2 regions of the Paenibacillus sp. IHB B 3084 genome follow, and region 1 is predicted to be linked to the other one. Evidence: riboswitches for the same ligand, from Rfam matches in the RefSeq annotation. Region 1 holds a riboswitch; the other holds the start of a gene.

Region 1 (8,217 bases):
TGGAGGGTTTTGCGATGAAGGTGTTGGAGGAACATCAATTATATGACATCGGCGAACGGGTCATTGGGGCACAGGATTTGGACATGCTACGGGAGAATGCAAATTTGAATGGAGAATCGTTCAGCGGCAAAATGAGCAAGCTCGGTTCCGAGTATGCCAAGTGGTATGCACGCCTGCGTGTGCTTCCGCCTGAACTGACGGACGCGATTGACCGTGGATATGTATATGTTCACGATTTGGACCAATATGCGCTCGGGACTACGAACTGTATCTTTATTCCTTTTGGTCGCTTGTTGCAAGACGGTTTTAATACAGGCAACGGCTCTGTGCGCACACCGCAAACCATTATGTCTGCTATGGCACTGGTGGCAATCATATTCCAGTCTCAGCAAAACAGCCAATTTGGAGGCGTTTCTGCTAATAAAATAGATTGGGATCTCGCTCCATTCGTGGCCCGGTCTTTCCGGAAGCATCTGCGTAAGGGACTCCGCCTGTTCGGAGAAGAAATAGAGCCCGCTCTGCCTGATGAAGAATTACATATAGCCAACAGCCTATTACATGAGGTCTGCCCTCGTTCATACGCATTCGCACGTGAAGAAACGGAGACGGAGACCCGCCAGGCCGCTGAATCCCTTATTCATAACCTGAATACCATGAGCAGTCGGGCAGGCGGACAAATTCCGTTCACCTCACTGAATTACGGGATGTGTACTTCTGCTGAAGGGCGGCTTGTTACGCAATCATTGCTGGAGGCCACTATTCGTGGCTTGGGCAGCGGGGAAACTCCTATTTTTCCACAGCATATTTTCCAATGCAAAAAGGGAATCAACCAGGCAGAGGGCGACGTCAATTACGATTTGTTCTTGCGGGCGGTAGAATGCTCCAGCAGACGAATGTATCCCAATTTTGTCAATGTGGATGCTACCTTCAACCTGCCCTATTACCGCGCAGATGATCCGGATACCATTATTGCGACGATGGGCTGCCGCACCCGCACCATTGCTGACCGTTTCGGCAGAAACTGTCAGAGCGGCAAGGGTAATCTCTCATTCAATACGATTAATCTGGTGCGTCTTGGCATTGAATACGGCATTTGCACAGGCAAGCGCAAGGCACCTGACCGGGATGGCTTTGATACCAGACTGGAAGAGGTTTTGCGTATTGCCGTGGACGGACTGATCCATCGCTATCATATACAGACCAGCCAGCCGGCCAAGGCCTCAGACTTTATGATGCGCGAAGGGGTATGGGAAGGCGGAGAAAAGCTGGAGCCGGATGAACAGGTAGGTAGCGTACTCAAGCACGGTACGCTTTCCATCGGATTTATCGGGTTAGCTGAGTGCATGAAGGCACTGTACGGCAAACACCACGGGGAGGATGACGCTGTATACCGCGAGGCGCAGCGAATCATAGCTTCCATGCGTGTCTACTGCGATCGGATGAGTGAATTGCATAACCTGAACATTACGCTGTTCGCTACGCCTGCCGAGGGTCTATCCGGTAAATTCACGTTGCTGGATCAGCGGGATTTCGGTGTCATTCCCGGTGTGAATGATCGTGAATATTACACGAATTCTTTTCACATTCCTGTGTATTACACGCTTCCGGCTGCCCGTAAAATCAGCCTCGAAGCCCCATTTCATAACCTGTGCAACGCTGGCGCGATTTCGTACATTGAGCTGGATGGCAATGCGCGGAATAACCCGGAGGCGTTTCTTAAAATTGTACAATATGCGCTTCATCAAAACATTGGGTACTTCTCCATTAATCATCCCGTAGATCGCTGCCCGGAATGCGGCTACGAGGGCATTATCGGGACAAGCTGTCCCCATTGCGGTGCTGATGAGGAACATACGCATTTTCAGCGCTTGCGCCGGGTAACCGGATATCTGACAGGTGATTATACCGTCCGGTTCAACGCCGCAAAACAAGCCGAGGTACGTGACCGGGTGAAGCATCGGTGAATTTATGCGGCTACATTCCGGAATCTCTGAACGAAGGACACGGCCTGCGCACCGTTGTGTTCATTAGCGGTTGCCGCCATGCCTGCCCCGGCTGCTTCAATCCGGCATCCTGGAGCTTCCGTACAGGCGAACCGTTCACACCGGGGCGGCAGCAGGAGGTTATCCGTGACATCGCCGATAATCCATTGCTGGACGGGTTAACTCTTTGCGGAGGAGACCCCTTTTTCTCGGCAGCGGAATGCTCGCAGTTTGTGCGCGACTTCCGCGCAGCCTGCCCTGACCGAACCGTGTGGGCCTATACGGGCTTTGTCTACGAAGAACTACTTACGGATCAGGCCCGGCGGGAGTTGGCACTGCTGTGCGATGTGGTTGTGGATGGTCCCTTTGTAGAACAGCAAAAGGATCTGACCCTTCCCTTCCGAGGCAGCCGCAATCAGCGACTGGTTGATGTGAAGGCCAGCATTCTGGCAGGATCTATCGTTACATTAGCCTGAGGCGATGTTATACTCGCATGAGTTGTTATGCCTTAAGACGAGTCCTTTCCCTATGGGAGGACTTGTCTTTTTTTTGCGTGTAATTGACAAGGGCGATGCTTCAAGGTGCTTCAGATCGGGAACACGGGATAGCGTACTGATGAGCAGAACGCTTTTAATAAACTTGAATGTGCTTCCATGAACTTAATCGTTTCATTGCAGGTTCAAACGGAGTTTCTATTGCGCATCCCGCAAGTTTCACTTATGATGGTGAACAAGTATACGAGTGCATAATTATTCGTCATACCATAATCGCATAGCTTGGAGATAGGTGTCTGTTCTATTCAGTTCAGGCTTAAAAGGGAAGCCGGTGCAAGTCCGGCGCGGTCCCGCCACTGTAAACGGGGAATTTTCAGCTGTTGATACACCCACTGGTCCACAGACCGGGAAGGAGCGCTGAAAGTCATGATTCGTAAGTCAGGAGACCTGCCTATTTCAACAACATCGCAAGTACCTACGGGAGATAGGGAGGTGTTAAGAGCCGTCGCCGAATTTTTATTTTTAAATAACGGAGGCATTCTTTCCCCTATTCATTTTTACCCCGGGGAGGAATGTCTTTTTTTGTACGCAAAAATAAACTGGCTACCAGCCTGGAAGGAAAAGTACATGTCATTTACCGAATTGCCTGAATTGCCTGAATTGCCCGGCTTGATCAGCAGTAACCTGGGATATCCGCGTATCGGCGGGAACCGGGAATGGAAGAAAGCACTGGAACGCTTCTGGAAAGGCAGCATGGATGAAAGTGAACTGCATATCGAGATGAAACGATTGCGGTTGGAGCATCTGAGCAAGCAGCGTGACAAGGGAATTGATCGAATTCCAGTCGGAGACTTTTCCTATTACGATCACATGCTGGATACATCCGTGATGTTCGGTCTGGTGCCGGAACGGTTCAACTACCGTCTCGAGGGACCTGTTACCCTATCCGTCTATTTCGGGATAGCCCGTGGACAAAAGGGTGCCACCGCCAGTGAAATGACCAAATGGCTGAATACCAATTACCATTACATCGTACCGGAATTGGCGAATGCAACCCCGGTGTTCACGGAGAATAAGCCGTTGCAGGCTTATCGTGAAGCGAAACAGGAGTTGGGCATTGAGGGTAAACCCGTCATGATCGGTCCTTATTCGTTCGTTGCCCTGTCCAAAGGCTATGATCGTAAGGATTTGGCCGCCATTGTACGAAGCTTCCTGCCACTGTACGCCCGCGTCCTGTCTGAGCTGGCTGCGGAAGGCGTTCAGTGGGTGCAGGTGGATGAGCCTGTCCTGACCACCTCATTCCCGGCAGAGGATTTGGACATTATTCAGGAGGCTTATGAAGCTTTGGCCGAGGCTGCTCCATCCTTAAATATCGTGCTGCAAACCTACTTTGGCAGTCTGGATCATTATGAGCACCTGTCCACGCTCCCGGTACAGGGATTAGGTATGGATTTTGTACATGATGATGGCGAAAACCTTCAACATGTGCTCCGGCATGGCTTCCCCGCAGGCAAAACGCTGGCCGCTGGTGTTATTGACGGGCGCAATATATGGCGCTCCGATCTGAACGACGTAGCTGTGCTGCTTGGACAGCTGGCGAAACAGACAACCGCCGCCCAGCTCATCGTACAGCCATCATGCAGTCTGCTGCATGTGCCGGTCAGTCTGGAAGCAGAGCATAAGCTGGACCCAGACCTGGTGCAAGCGCTGGCCTTTGCCGATGAAAAGCTGGAAGAAATCGCAGCTTTGACCGCTGCGCTTGGCAAACGCGAACCCTCGGCACTTGCCAAACTTGAGCAGAGTGCGGACGCGGTAGCTCGCTTCAACAGCTCGGCGGCACGAGTACAGACCGCGGCCGATATGGCGGCTCTACTGGCGAAAGAGCCGCAGTCACGCAGCGTTCCCTTCGCTGGGCGTCGTGTGATTCAGCAGGACAAGCTGAAGCTGCCTCCACTGCCTACGACGACGATTGGCAGTTTCCCGCAAACGGCTGAGGTTCGCAAAGCCCGCCTGCACTATCGCAGAGGGGAATGGTCTGCCGAGCAGTACCGGACATTCATTCAGCAGCAAATCAAAGAATGGATTGATATTCAGGAGGACATTGGCATTGATGTGCTCGTACACGGGGAATTTGAGCGAACCGACATGGTTGAGTTTTTTGGCGAAAAGCTGAAAGGCTTTGCCTTTACACAAAACGGGTGGGTGCAGTCCTACGGCTCCCGTTGTGTCAAGCCACCGATTATATACGGAGACGTGTCGTTCGATCAACCGATGACCGTGGAAGAAACGGCCTTCGCCCAATCGTTGACCTCCAAGCCAGTCAAAGGGATGCTGACAGGTCCGGTAACGATTTTAAACTGGTCCTTCGAACGGAATGATATTCCTCGCAGTCAGGTCGCTTTACAGTTAGCACTGGCTCTGCGAGCTGAGGTAGAAGCACTGGAACAAGCGGGGATTGGTATGATTCAGGTGGATGAACCGGCGATCCGTGAAGGGCTTCCGCTGAAAAAGGAACAGCAGCAGGCCTATCTGGAGTGGGCGGTTCAAGCCTTCCTTGTGACCACTGCCACTGTCGAACCCGCCACCCAAATCCATACGCATATGTGCTATTCCGAATTTCAGGATATGATCCAATCCATCTCCGATATGGATGCCGACGTTATTTCTATTGAAACCTCGCGAAGCCACGGAGAACTGATTGTCAGCTTTGAGGATCAGGTGTATGACAAAGGCATTGGTCTGGGCGTATACGATATCCACAGTCCGCGCATTCCCGATGTATCGGAAATGCTGAGTATGATCCAGCGCGCCCTGCGCGTACTGCCTTCCGATTTATTTTGGGTCAATCCAGACTGCGGCCTGAAAACCCGCACCAAGGATGAATCTGTAGCTGCATTGCGGCAAATGGTGCTGGCCGCTCAAGCTGCCAGAGATTCGTTGACTGTATCCAGCTAATTTCTATACCTGTCCCCTTCCTGGCCCCTTTTATCCCTGCAAGCCGGAAGGGGATTCTATTCCAAATCATATAATGTATAAGCTCCTTGAATATGCTCGGGTTGTCCCTGCTTCAGATGCACACCCAAGCCATGCTCTCTATCCCATGAACAGCTAAAATTCAAGTACAGCTCATCCTCTTCTGATGAGTCAGGAACCAGTATAGACACGAGCTGTAGCCGTTCCAGTAATTGTGCCGAATCCTTCACGCAGGGCGCATATTCATCCGGATTTTCTCCCCACGAGATATAAGCGTTCCGGTACTTTTCTACTATACCTGCATAGTAATGATGTATCGCTTCCAGCACATGAGGGTGAATGTCGGACCCATGTGCCATATATTGCTCCCATGTCTTTTTTTGATCCTGCTTAGGCTCTCTTATGGCCTGCGCTTCTTCCTCAGAATCGGCGGACACCATAAACTCTATCTCCACCTCCGACTTCTGTCCGCAAAAATGGAGCTGCATCGCGCCCCGAAGCACGATTTCCTCCGATACATCCCAAGTCTCATCATCCTGATCCAGCTCCATATACCAGCGTTCCCAATTCATCCTTTGCCCCATCCTTTTCATAAGAAATGATCTTCAACTCTATGGATCCTTTTATTTTACAATTTAACATCCTAATGGATGAAATTAAAGCGGGCCCCTTTCCGTAAATCCCCCCAGGATTCGGCGTATTTCTAAATAAAACTACTTTTTTCAACAGCATTCGCTATCTCATTGACTCTAAAAGCAAAAGAAAACTCCTGAAATGAGCCCGTAGATTTATTTTTTAAAATTTTAGTACCTTGCATTAATCAGTACATGATGTTAAATTATACCTGACTACTGATTTATGATTAGTACCTGAACTAATTTATGCTCAAGCACACATTTCTCCCCCATACTCCAAACGGCACCTATGAAGCAACGATAACATCCAGGAAAGGAGCACCGCTCGTGAATGTAAACATCCAGTTCAAAAAAGGGGTGCTGGAACTGTGCGTTCTTGTTTTAATTGGGCGCAGGGACCGTTACGGCTACGAACTGGCTCAGGCCGTCTCACGTCATATCGAAGTAGCCGAAGGAGCTTTATATCCGCTGCTTCGCCGTCTGGTATCAGAGGGATACTGTACAACTTATTTACAGGAATCGACCGAGGGACCCCCGCGTAAATATTATCGACTGACTGATGCAGGCAGCAATTACACGAGAATACTTACACGGGAATGGAATGAATTTGTCCATCATGTCGCAAGCCTACTGGAGGAAGGAAATCCCGATGAATAAAAAACAGTTTCTTACAGAGGTGGAGCAACGTCTCTCGCCTCTCCCCGCAGAGGAACGTAATGAGCTGCTTGGTGATTTAAGTCAGCATTTTGACTATGGGTTGGTGAATGGAAAAAGTGAGGCCGAAATTGCCAGTGAACTGGGCAACCCCGAGGATATCGCTCGCGAAGCGCTGGATGATCCCAACGCAACCTGGAATACTTCCCCTTCTCCGCTTCGCCAGGGAAGCTTCGCACGCAATCTATTTACTTTCTTAGGGCTGCTGTTTCTCAATTTGCTAATCTCCATTCCTGTCTTAGCCTCTTTATGGGCGGTATGGGTTTCGTTGGCCGCAGCAGCGGTCAGCTTCATAGCGGCCCCGCTTCTCGCTGTCACAGATTATGCGCTGAACGGCAACTTTTATCCCGCTAAATTCTTTTTTGTTATCACGTTGACCGGGATTGGCCTATTACTGCTGCCTGGAGTACGCTACCTTCTGAACCTTCTGGTCAGAGGTACGGTTCAATACTGGAAATGGAATCAGACTACCTTGAGGGGAGCTAACGAGTAACATGAATAAAAATGGTTTATTGCAGCGGGTCTATGTATCATCATCGGTGTGGCCGGGATGGTGGCCTACGGTGCTTCATGGAATCAACAAGCGATGGGGGAAATAACAGCTATTGATAAAAAATGGACGTTCACACGTGGACAGCTACAGGATCTTAAAGTGAATAGCTCCAATGATGTCTCTATTGTGTTTACTCCCGGTTCCGGCGAGCAGGGCACGATACGCATGAGCGGAGAAGTTCAGACGCAAGTAGCCGACCAGATTCACAATGCCCGCATTGAGAACGGTAAGCTTTCCATTCAATCTGAGCCACCCCTTTCCCTGGCATTCTTCTCTATCTCTCCTGAGTTGAAACAAACGATCACAGTAGAAATGCCCGCTGGTGAAACCCTGAAAGGGCTACAGGCAGATGTACATTCGGGGAACGTAAAACTGCAGGATGCCTCCATTCAAAACACAAGCATCACAGCCACTTCAGGCAATGCCGAGATTTCAAACCTCCAAGGTATCCGCTTGGTCGCCAAGTTAACATCCGGCAATTTTACGGCTAGTCAGATTACAGCAGATATGGAATTGCGCCTCACTTCAGGGGATGCCAAAATTCGCGATTATAGCGGCAATGGTCAAGTTTCCCTGACCTCCGGTAGTACGAATATCACACAACGTACCACAGCTAACTTGAAAGTCGATTCAGACTTCGGTGATGTAAGGATTAAGCAGGCTCCTGATTTTAAAGGTATTTATAATGTCCGCTCCGACTCAGGAAGTATAGATACTCCCGAATCCGTTCCCGGCAGTGTGAACGTTATAAAGGTCAAAACGACTTCAGGCGATATTCATATTTCCAAATAGGCCATCATGACCATTGTCAGAAGCCTTCCACTCCAGGTCGCAACAAAGCGAAATAAGCGACCTGGAGTGGAAGT
Region 2 (8,217 bases), 240 kb from region 1:
AAGGCAATCACGCTGAACGAGCAGGTATACTTCGCTGAGGTTCACTCGTTTACACGGCAGGAAACCTATCAGGTAAGTATTTCCCAAAAATATCTCGATGCCAGCGACCATGTGCTGATCGTGGATGACTTTCTGGCGACCGGTGCAGCATTGGTCGGACTTACAGATATTGTGAAGGAAGCAGGAGCGGAGCTGGCCGGGGTTGGCTGCGTGATCGAAAAGAGCTTTCAGGAAGGCCGTGGACTGCTGGAACAAAGAGGCATCGCCGTACGCTCTCTTGCACGTATCGCATCCATGGCACCGGGCGAGGTTCATTTTATAGAAGAAGCGGGTGCGGTAATTCCTTCCGTTAAGGAGAATGTGGGATGTTAAGCAAACAAAAGTTATTCGCGCTGGGCTTCCAGCATGTGATGGCGATGTACGCTGGAGCGATTGCCGTACCTCTCATTGTAGGGGGAGCATTGCACCTGACGCCAGCCCAGATGGCCTATCTGGTGGCTGCCGATTTGTTCACTTGCGGGATTGCTACGTTATTACAGATTATGGGCACGCGGTTTTTCGGCAGTAGATTGCCTGTCATCCTGGGCTGTACGTTTACGGCGGTGGGTCCGATTATCGCGATTGCGTCGACCTCGAATTTGGCAACCGCGTACGGAGCCATTATTTTATCAGGTATATTCGTGGTGCTCGCGGCACCGTTGTATGGCAAGCTGCTACGCTTTTTCCCGACGGTGGTTACGGGTTCGGTTGTTACGATTATCGGCCTGTCCCTCATTCCGGTGGCGATGAATAACGTAGCAGGGGGTCAGGGTAGCGCGGATTTTGGACAGCCGCGTAATTTGTTGCTGGCGTTAGTTACTTTGCTGGTTATTTTGCTTGTGAATCGGTTGGCAAAAGGCTTTTTGCGCTCGATTTCCGTGCTCATCGGTCTGTTTGCGGGTACGGTGGTTGCTTATGCGATGGGAATGGTACATTTTGCTCCAGTGGCGCAAGCGTCTTGGGTGAGTGTTGCGCAGCCGTTTTATTTTGGTAAGCCTGAGTTTAGCATTATGGCAGTATGTACGATGATTATCGTTAACATTGTCAGCATGGTCGAGTCTACGGGCGTTTATTTGGCAGTAGGCAAGGCGATTGATCAAAAGGTAGAGCAGAAGCAAATCGTCAATGGTCTGCGTTCCGAAGGACTTGCGATTATGCTTGGTGGTATTTTTAATGCGTTTCCTTACACGGCTTTCTCGCAAAATGTAGGTCTGATTTCGCTGACACGCGTCAAGTCGCGGAACGTTATTTTTGCTGCGGGTGGTATTATGGTTGTTCTTGGTCTGTTGCCCAAGCTGGCTGCCTTAACGACAGTGATTCCTAATGCTGTGCTGGGCGGGGCGATGATCGTTATGTTCGGTTCGGTTGCTGCGTCGGGCATGTCTATTTTGTCAGAAGTGGACTTGCGGAAGGAAAGCAATCTGCTGATCGCGGCATGTAGCATTGCGGTGGGCCTCGGCTCTGCCGTGCTGCCCCAAATGTTCGACCAACTGCCGAGCTTTGCCAAAATGCTGCTGCAAAACGGCATCGTATCCGGCTCGATCACGGCGATTGTCTTGAACATCGTTTTAACGAAAAAACAAGCCGAATCGGTCAAAGGTGTGACAGTGTCGGAGGTTCCGCAGAAGGTTTGATAATTAGGATTAGATAAAGACAGCCGGAGAGAGGTCGTAAGCCTCTTTTTCCGGCTTTTTGGCATAGAGTTATTGATAAAGCCCTCTTTCTGTATGAAGAAGGGAATTTGAGATTCTATTAGAAGAATTTGCTAGAGTGGTAGGCAGAGGCGTGGTACGGAAGTTTCGGAACAAGCGAAAACCCACCGCGTAATTAGGTTGGCCCCTAACGGTGGGTTTCGTTTGCATTAACATTCAGTTATGCAGCGCGCCGTGGTGGTGATCCACAGCCTTTCAAGTCCTAAGAGTCTTTGCCGTTGGTAGCGGCGAAGACTCTTTTTAGTATACGGACACGATGGGTATCTCTATACCTAATTTTATCACGTCCATTGCGTGCATGCAACGCAAAGTCATAGCCTTGATTCTCGCCGTATCGTTCAAATTTAAATTATTATGCGACATTTGTTGACAAGCCTGTAACAACAAAATAAGATAGTCCTAAATCGTAATGAAAAAGAATAAAGGAAGAAAACAGGTGTGAGCCGGACTTTCTATCTACAGGGTTTCGTTGAGATCATGTAGATGGCTGTTGTACGTGCTCACTTAAAAGGGAAGTTCGGTAGATTCCGACACGGACCCGCCACTGTATACAGGCATCAGCAGGGAATTGCTGTAGCTTTCGGAATAGCCACTGGAACTGTGAAGAACCGGGAAGGCCTGAAAGATACGCCTGAAGTCAGGAGACCTGCCTGTTTTAACATCACTGTCAGACCCACGGGATGCTGGGGAGGTGGTTGGGCGTGCTGCTTACGGAATGTCTGAAACCGATCCGATCCCTTCTATGATTAGAGGTGCTTTGAGGTGAGCTTTGGCATTTTATAATGAAAGCATTTCTGACTGCTGATCAGGCGGTCGGGGATGCTTTTTTTTGCGTTAGGTATTTGTGAATGACAAGATAGAGGGGGATAAATAAGATGATAAGCAATCGTAAAAAGCGTTCATGGTCCATATGCACAGGGGTGATGCTGCTACTGGCAGTTATGGCTCTTGCGGGATGCTCCACAACTAATAAGACGGCGGACAGCTCCGACAAGGGCGAAAACACATCCGCACAACAGTCCACAACGGACAAAAAGCTGGTGATGGCGTATACGTGGAAGCCGTCAGGCGTTGACCCGCATGGCGATAATAGCTGGGATGTTATGCGTTCTGGCGCAGGCGAGACACTTGTCCGTTTGAATGAAAAGCTGGAGCCTGAGGCTTGGCTGGCCAAGGAATGGAAGCAGGATAGCCCCACAGTCTGGACGTTCAGCTTGCAGGATAAGGTCACTTTTCATAACGGAAAGAGTATGGACGCGGAAAGTGTAAAAACTTCCCTGCTGCGCTCCATTATGAAAAGCCATCTGGCGAAGGATTTGCTAGATGTAAAGTCAATTGACGTAACCGGGCCGCTGGCGTTGAAAATTACGACAAACCAGCCGAATGCGGCGCTGGTGTCCAATCTGGCTGATCCGTCGACGATTGTGCTGGATGTAGCGTCCATAAAGGATGAGCAGAGCTACCCTGCGATGACAGGTGCTTTTAAAATTAAAGCGTTCAACAAGGATCAATCCTTGGTCGTAGAGCGTTATGACGGATATTGGGGCGAGAAGGCCCGGCTGGCTGAAGCAACGATGAAGTTCATTACGGACGGCAATTCGCGCCTGCTGGCGCTGCAATCCGGCGAAGTAGATGTAGCGACCGATATTCCGGTGGATAACGCGGAGGTATTGAAAAAGAACGATAAGCTGCAAGTGCTGTCGGCTCCCTCTTTGCGCACCCATATGATCGTGTATAACATGGAGTCGTCTCTGTTCAAGGATGCCGCGAACCGCAAAGTAGTGGACAGCTTGATACCACGTGCATCCATTGTGAGTGCGATCATGAGAGGCTATGGTACGGAGGCAAGCAGCCCATTCCCGAGCATTCTCCCCTTCGGTAAGGTCGAGCGTAAAGCGCTGGACGGAACGCCCGAGCAGCTATTGACGAAGGATGGCTGGAAGAAGGATGCCCAAGGCACATGGACCAAGCAAGGCAAGCCGTTCGAAGTTACGTTGCTGACCTTTCCTCAACGTCCAGAGCTTTCGGTGATGGCTGAGGTGATTCAGAGCCAACTGCTGAAGGAGGGCATCCAGGTGAAGATTCGCAAGGTGGAAAATATCGACGAGGCACTGACCAAAAACGATTGGGATTTTGCCATGTACAGCATGCTGACTGCCCATACGGGGGAGCCGCAATATTTTATGGACATGTTTTATTCCTCTAAAAGCGAAGCCAATGTAAGCCGTTATAGTTCCAAACCGCTGGAGAACCTTCTTGGCAGCTTGAAGCTGGCGAAGGATACAGCGCAACGTAATGCTGTGACACTGCAAGCGCTGGATATCATTAATACGGATTTGCCGCAGTCGTTCATTGTTCATCCGGACAATGTATTTGGGGCGAAAAAAGGGGTGAAGGGCTTCACGCCGCATCCGATTGAGTATTACTACATTACGGCGCAATCCGATATTGCGGAATAACGGGCTGCATACCCTATGATTCGTTTTATTCTGGAACGTGTGGCGCAACTGGTCATCATTGTGTTTGTTGTATCCACGCTGACGTTTGTGCTGATGAGGCTGGCTCCCGGCGACCCTGCTACCATTCTGCTCACCGCGCATAATGTGCCTGCCTCTGAGGAGGCGTTGACGGCGCTGCGTAAGGAGCTGGGCTTGAGCGAGCCGCTGCATATTCAGTATGTGAACTGGCTGCGGGATGTGTTCACAGGGCACTGGGGCACCTCCTATGTATCCAAGGAGTCGGTGCTAACCGAACTGTGGAACAGACTGCCCGCTACTGTGGAGCTGGCTTCGGCGGGCTTTGCCGTCATGACGGTCCTGACTCTTGGAATGGGACTGGCCGCCTCAGTAAAATCCAGTGGTTGGCTCGATCGTCTGGGAAGGCTGTTTGCACTGCTGGGATCGTCCATTCCCTCTTTTTGGCTTGGCTTTCTGCTGATTTACCTGTTCTCCGTCTGTTTGGGCTGGCTCCCGTCCATGGGTCGTGAGGATTGGACTCATTTGGTACTGCCAGCGCTGACCCTTGGGGCAGGTTTGGGGGCTGTGCAAGCCCGTGTGCTGCGTGCCCAAATGCTGGAGCTGGGTGACCGGAATTTTGTGAAGGCGGCGAAGGCCCGAGGCTTTTCCCGCAAGCATATTCTGTTTTTTGAGATATTCAGGCATGCGATTTTGCCGATCATTACGCTGTTAGGCACAAATTTGTCATTTATGCTGGCGGGTAATGTCATTGTAGAGACGATTTTTTCATGGCCGGGTTTGGGCAAGTATTTTATAGATGCGATTACGCAGCGGGATTATCCGGTGATCCAGGGGTATGTCATTTTTGCTGCATTTTTAATCGTAGGTGTTCAGTGTTTGGTGGATGTGGTTCAAGCGGCTGTAGATCCGAGGTTGCGTTTGCGTTAGGGGAGGAAGTTGAAAATGAAAAACATGCGGCTGTCCTTCAAAGGGAGCTTGCTGACGGGAGGCGTAATGCTGGGCCTGATCGTATTGCTCGGGCTACTTGCTCCATGGGTTGCCCCTCATGATCCTCTCAATGTCGATCTCCTGAAGCGCTTGGAGCCGCCCAGCCGGGAATATCCTTTGGGTACAGACCATTTGGGGCGAGATGTGCTGTCGCGCCTGATTTACGGGATTCGGACCAGCGTACTGATTGCTTGTGCGATTACAGTGACCACCTTGTGTATCAGTTTGCCGATAGGCTTGCTCATTGGCTATGTACGCGGGCGTGTGGACCAGTTAGTCATGCGCGCCATTGATGGCGTGCTGGCTTTTCCCGATATCATTTTGACGGTGGCGATTGTGGGTATCTTGGGTCCGGGCTTTGTAAACATGACCTTAGCGATTATTGCGGTACGGTGGGCGGGATATGTTCGGTATATTCGCACCCTTGTTCAAAAAGCCTGTCAGGAGGACTATGTCCGATATGCCCGTTTATCCGGTAATTCACATGTGCGCGTGCTGAGACGTTATGTGTTGCCGCAGGTACTGCCACAGCTGCTTGTGTACGCGGTCTGGGACATTGGACGAGTCGTGCTTATGGTTGCCGGACTTTCCTTTCTTGGGCTGGGTGTACAGCCGCCTAAGCCGGAGTGGGGTGTGATGCTGCATGATGCGACGTCGTATTTTCAGGTGGCACCGCATGTCATGATTTTTCCGGGTTTGGCGATTATGCTGTTTGTGCTTGCGTGCCAGCTTCTCGGAGACCGTTTTTCGGAAAAGGGGGCGGCGAAATGAAGGATGGGACAGGGCATATGAAATGGGATATGGCAGGGCGCAAGCCACTGTTGCACGTGGAACATCTGGAGATATGCCGCATAGGCACAGGAACATCCGTTAGGACAGAAACTAGTGCAGAAGCAGGCGAGGGAACAGGGATAGGGGCAAGATCTTGTACACATATTGGCGCAGCAACAGGTGTGGGCGCGGGTAGAAAACCGGGCGCGAATGGGAAAATAATGCCGATAAGCGGTAATCAACCGCTGCTCCGAAATGTCAGCTTTTCCGTATATCCGGGGGAAATTGTGGCTCTAACCGGGCCGAGCGGATGCGGCAAGAGTCTGATCGCGCATGCGATCGCGGGCATGCTGGAGCCGGGAATCGGCGTTACGCAGGGGCATATACACTACAACGGGGAGGATATCGTCCCGTTCGATGAACGGCGCTGGCAAAGGCTGCGTCGCGAGGACATTGCCCTGCTCATTCAACAATCGCTGAGCGGGTTGAATCCAATCCGTACCGTCCGCACACAACTGACGGACACGCTCAGACTGCACGGGCGGCGCTGGATGCCACCCGACCAGAAGGGGCATGCGGATGCCGCTCCCTCCCTTGCTGCACCGCAGCAAGCCCCCCTCAGGGCTTGTTGCCCCAGGTGCGGCAAATGCTGAGCTGGATTGCACAGATGGCCAGAGGCCGCGTTACTCAAGCGCAGGAGGCTTATCTGTGCTCTTTATTGAGGAAGGTCGGGTTTGCAGACCCCGAGCATATTTTGTCCTCATACCCTTTTGAATTAAGCGGAGGGATGTGTCAAAGGGTACTGCTGGCTGCGATGCTAAGCTCCGGTCCGCGCCTTTTTATTGCCGACGAGCCTACCACGGCGCTGGATGTTATCAACCGGGATAAGGTTCTGGCATTGTTTCAACAGTTGAGAGAGGACTTCGATCTCACCATTTTGCTAATTTCTCATGATCGTCAGGGTGTGAGCCGTGTGGCGGATCGTGTGCTGGAGATGAGCCCGGAAGGAAGGATACGCGAATGATACTGGAATTAAAGCAAGTGACCAAAGCCTATCCTGTCCGCAAACGGAGAAAGGGCTGGTCCAAAACGCAGGATACCGAACAGGCTGTGAAGCAGGTGAGTCTGGAACTGCAACGTGGAGAGTGTCTGGGATTGGTCGGTGAAAGCGGAAGCGGCAAGAGTACGCTGGCAAAATGTATTCTGAGACTGGAACCGCTGACTTCGGGTGAGATTTGGCTGGATGACCAGCCGATTCACATCGGGAGGATAAAGGATATCCATCTGTACAAACGAATCCAGCTGGTCGCGCAGGACTCGTCTTCCTCGCTGCATCCCCGCATGACGATCCGAGATATTTTGGAGGAGCCGATCTGCAACTATTTTCCTGAACGAAAAGCGCAAGCACTGAATATTTGCCTATCCTTGCTGGAATCGGTGGGGCTGACTGCGGACTGTCTGGAGAAATACCCATCGCAGCTAAGCGGCGGGCAAAAGCAGCGGGTGTGTATTGCCAGAGCACTGGCAGTGGAACCGGATATCATCTTGTTCGACGAATCGGTCGCCAATCTGGATACGACAACGCAATCTTCTGTGCTGGACATGCTCAAGAGAGCGCAGGTGGAGCGCCAGCTATCCTATCTTTTTATCACCCATGATCTTCAATCCACGCGTCAGTTTTGTGATCGGATTGCCGTCATGGTTCAAGGGGAGATCGTGGAAGTACTCAAGGAATGGGATGAAGACTTGTTACAGCATGAGTACACGCGTACTCTGTTTCAGACGTTGGCGGAATGATCCATGTCTTTCATATTCTACAAATTTAAAATAAATATAGGCTTCCTTTGCCGAATATTGTTGACAAAATAGGATGTGATACCTATTCTAAATATGATTATGATAATCATTATCACGTACATAGAAAAGGGGAATTACATTGATGTCCGTTCGACACCGCAAGACTGCCACCCTTATGTTGGTGGCACTCCTCTTATTATCCGTTATTTTGGGCTGCGCGAAGCAGGAGAACACACCTGCATCCACCTCAACTGGCGGAGCTGCCAATGAAAAGTCGATCACGCTATCGTGGCCGCGCGACATTGGTACCATGAACCCTCACGTATACAATCCTTCCCAACTTTTTGCACAATCCATGATTTATGAGCCGTTGGTCAGCTACAAGCAAGGAGGCAAGCTGGAGCCTGCTTTGGCTGAATCCTGGACCATTTCCA

What was found. Region 1 has a riboswitch for cobalamin ahead of metE (5-methyltetrahydropteroyltriglutamate--homocysteine S-methyltransferase). Riboswitches for the same ligand answer to the same signal wherever they lie in the genome.
Region 2: it holds a riboswitch for cobalamin, as region 1 does, so the genes downstream of both, ASL14_RS13045 (ABC transporter substrate-binding protein) here and metE (5-methyltetrahydropteroyltriglutamate--homocysteine S-methyltransferase) in region 1, are expected to answer to the same signal.

Annotation. Positions count from the first base shown of each region.
Region 1 covers NZ_CP013203.1:3,019,575-3,027,791, reverse strand. Annotated here, with positions in the region: gene ASL14_RS14215 (anaerobic ribonucleoside triphosphate reductase) at 15-1,964, shown strand; gene nrdG (anaerobic ribonucleoside-triphosphate reductase activating protein) at 1,961-2,458, shown strand; cobalamin riboswitch at 2,750-2,945, shown strand; gene metE (5-methyltetrahydropteroyltriglutamate--homocysteine S-methyltransferase) at 3,104-5,431, shown strand; gene ASL14_RS14200 (DUF6985 domain-containing protein) at 5,488-6,021, opposite strand; gene ASL14_RS14195 (PadR family transcriptional regulator) at 6,412-6,741, shown strand; gene ASL14_RS14190 (DUF1700 domain-containing protein) at 6,734-7,291, shown strand; gene ASL14_RS14185 (DUF4097 family beta strand repeat-containing protein) at 7,349-8,143, shown strand.
Region 2 covers NZ_CP013203.1:2,774,851-2,783,067, forward strand. Annotated here, with positions in the region: gene ASL14_RS13035 (xanthine phosphoribosyltransferase) at 1-372, shown strand, start outside; gene ASL14_RS13040 (nucleobase:cation symporter-2 family protein) at 366-1,673, shown strand; cobalamin riboswitch at 2,216-2,419, shown strand; gene ASL14_RS13045 (ABC transporter substrate-binding protein) at 2,627-4,210, shown strand; gene nikB (nickel ABC transporter permease) at 4,226-5,155, shown strand; gene nikC (nickel transporter permease) at 5,171-5,986, shown strand; gene ASL14_RS28980 (ATP-binding cassette domain-containing protein) at 5,983-6,639, shown strand; gene ASL14_RS28985 (ATP-binding cassette domain-containing protein) at 6,633-7,010, shown strand; gene ASL14_RS13065 (ABC transporter ATP-binding protein) at 7,007-7,783, shown strand; gene nikA (nickel ABC transporter substrate-binding protein) at 7,926-8,217, shown strand, end outside.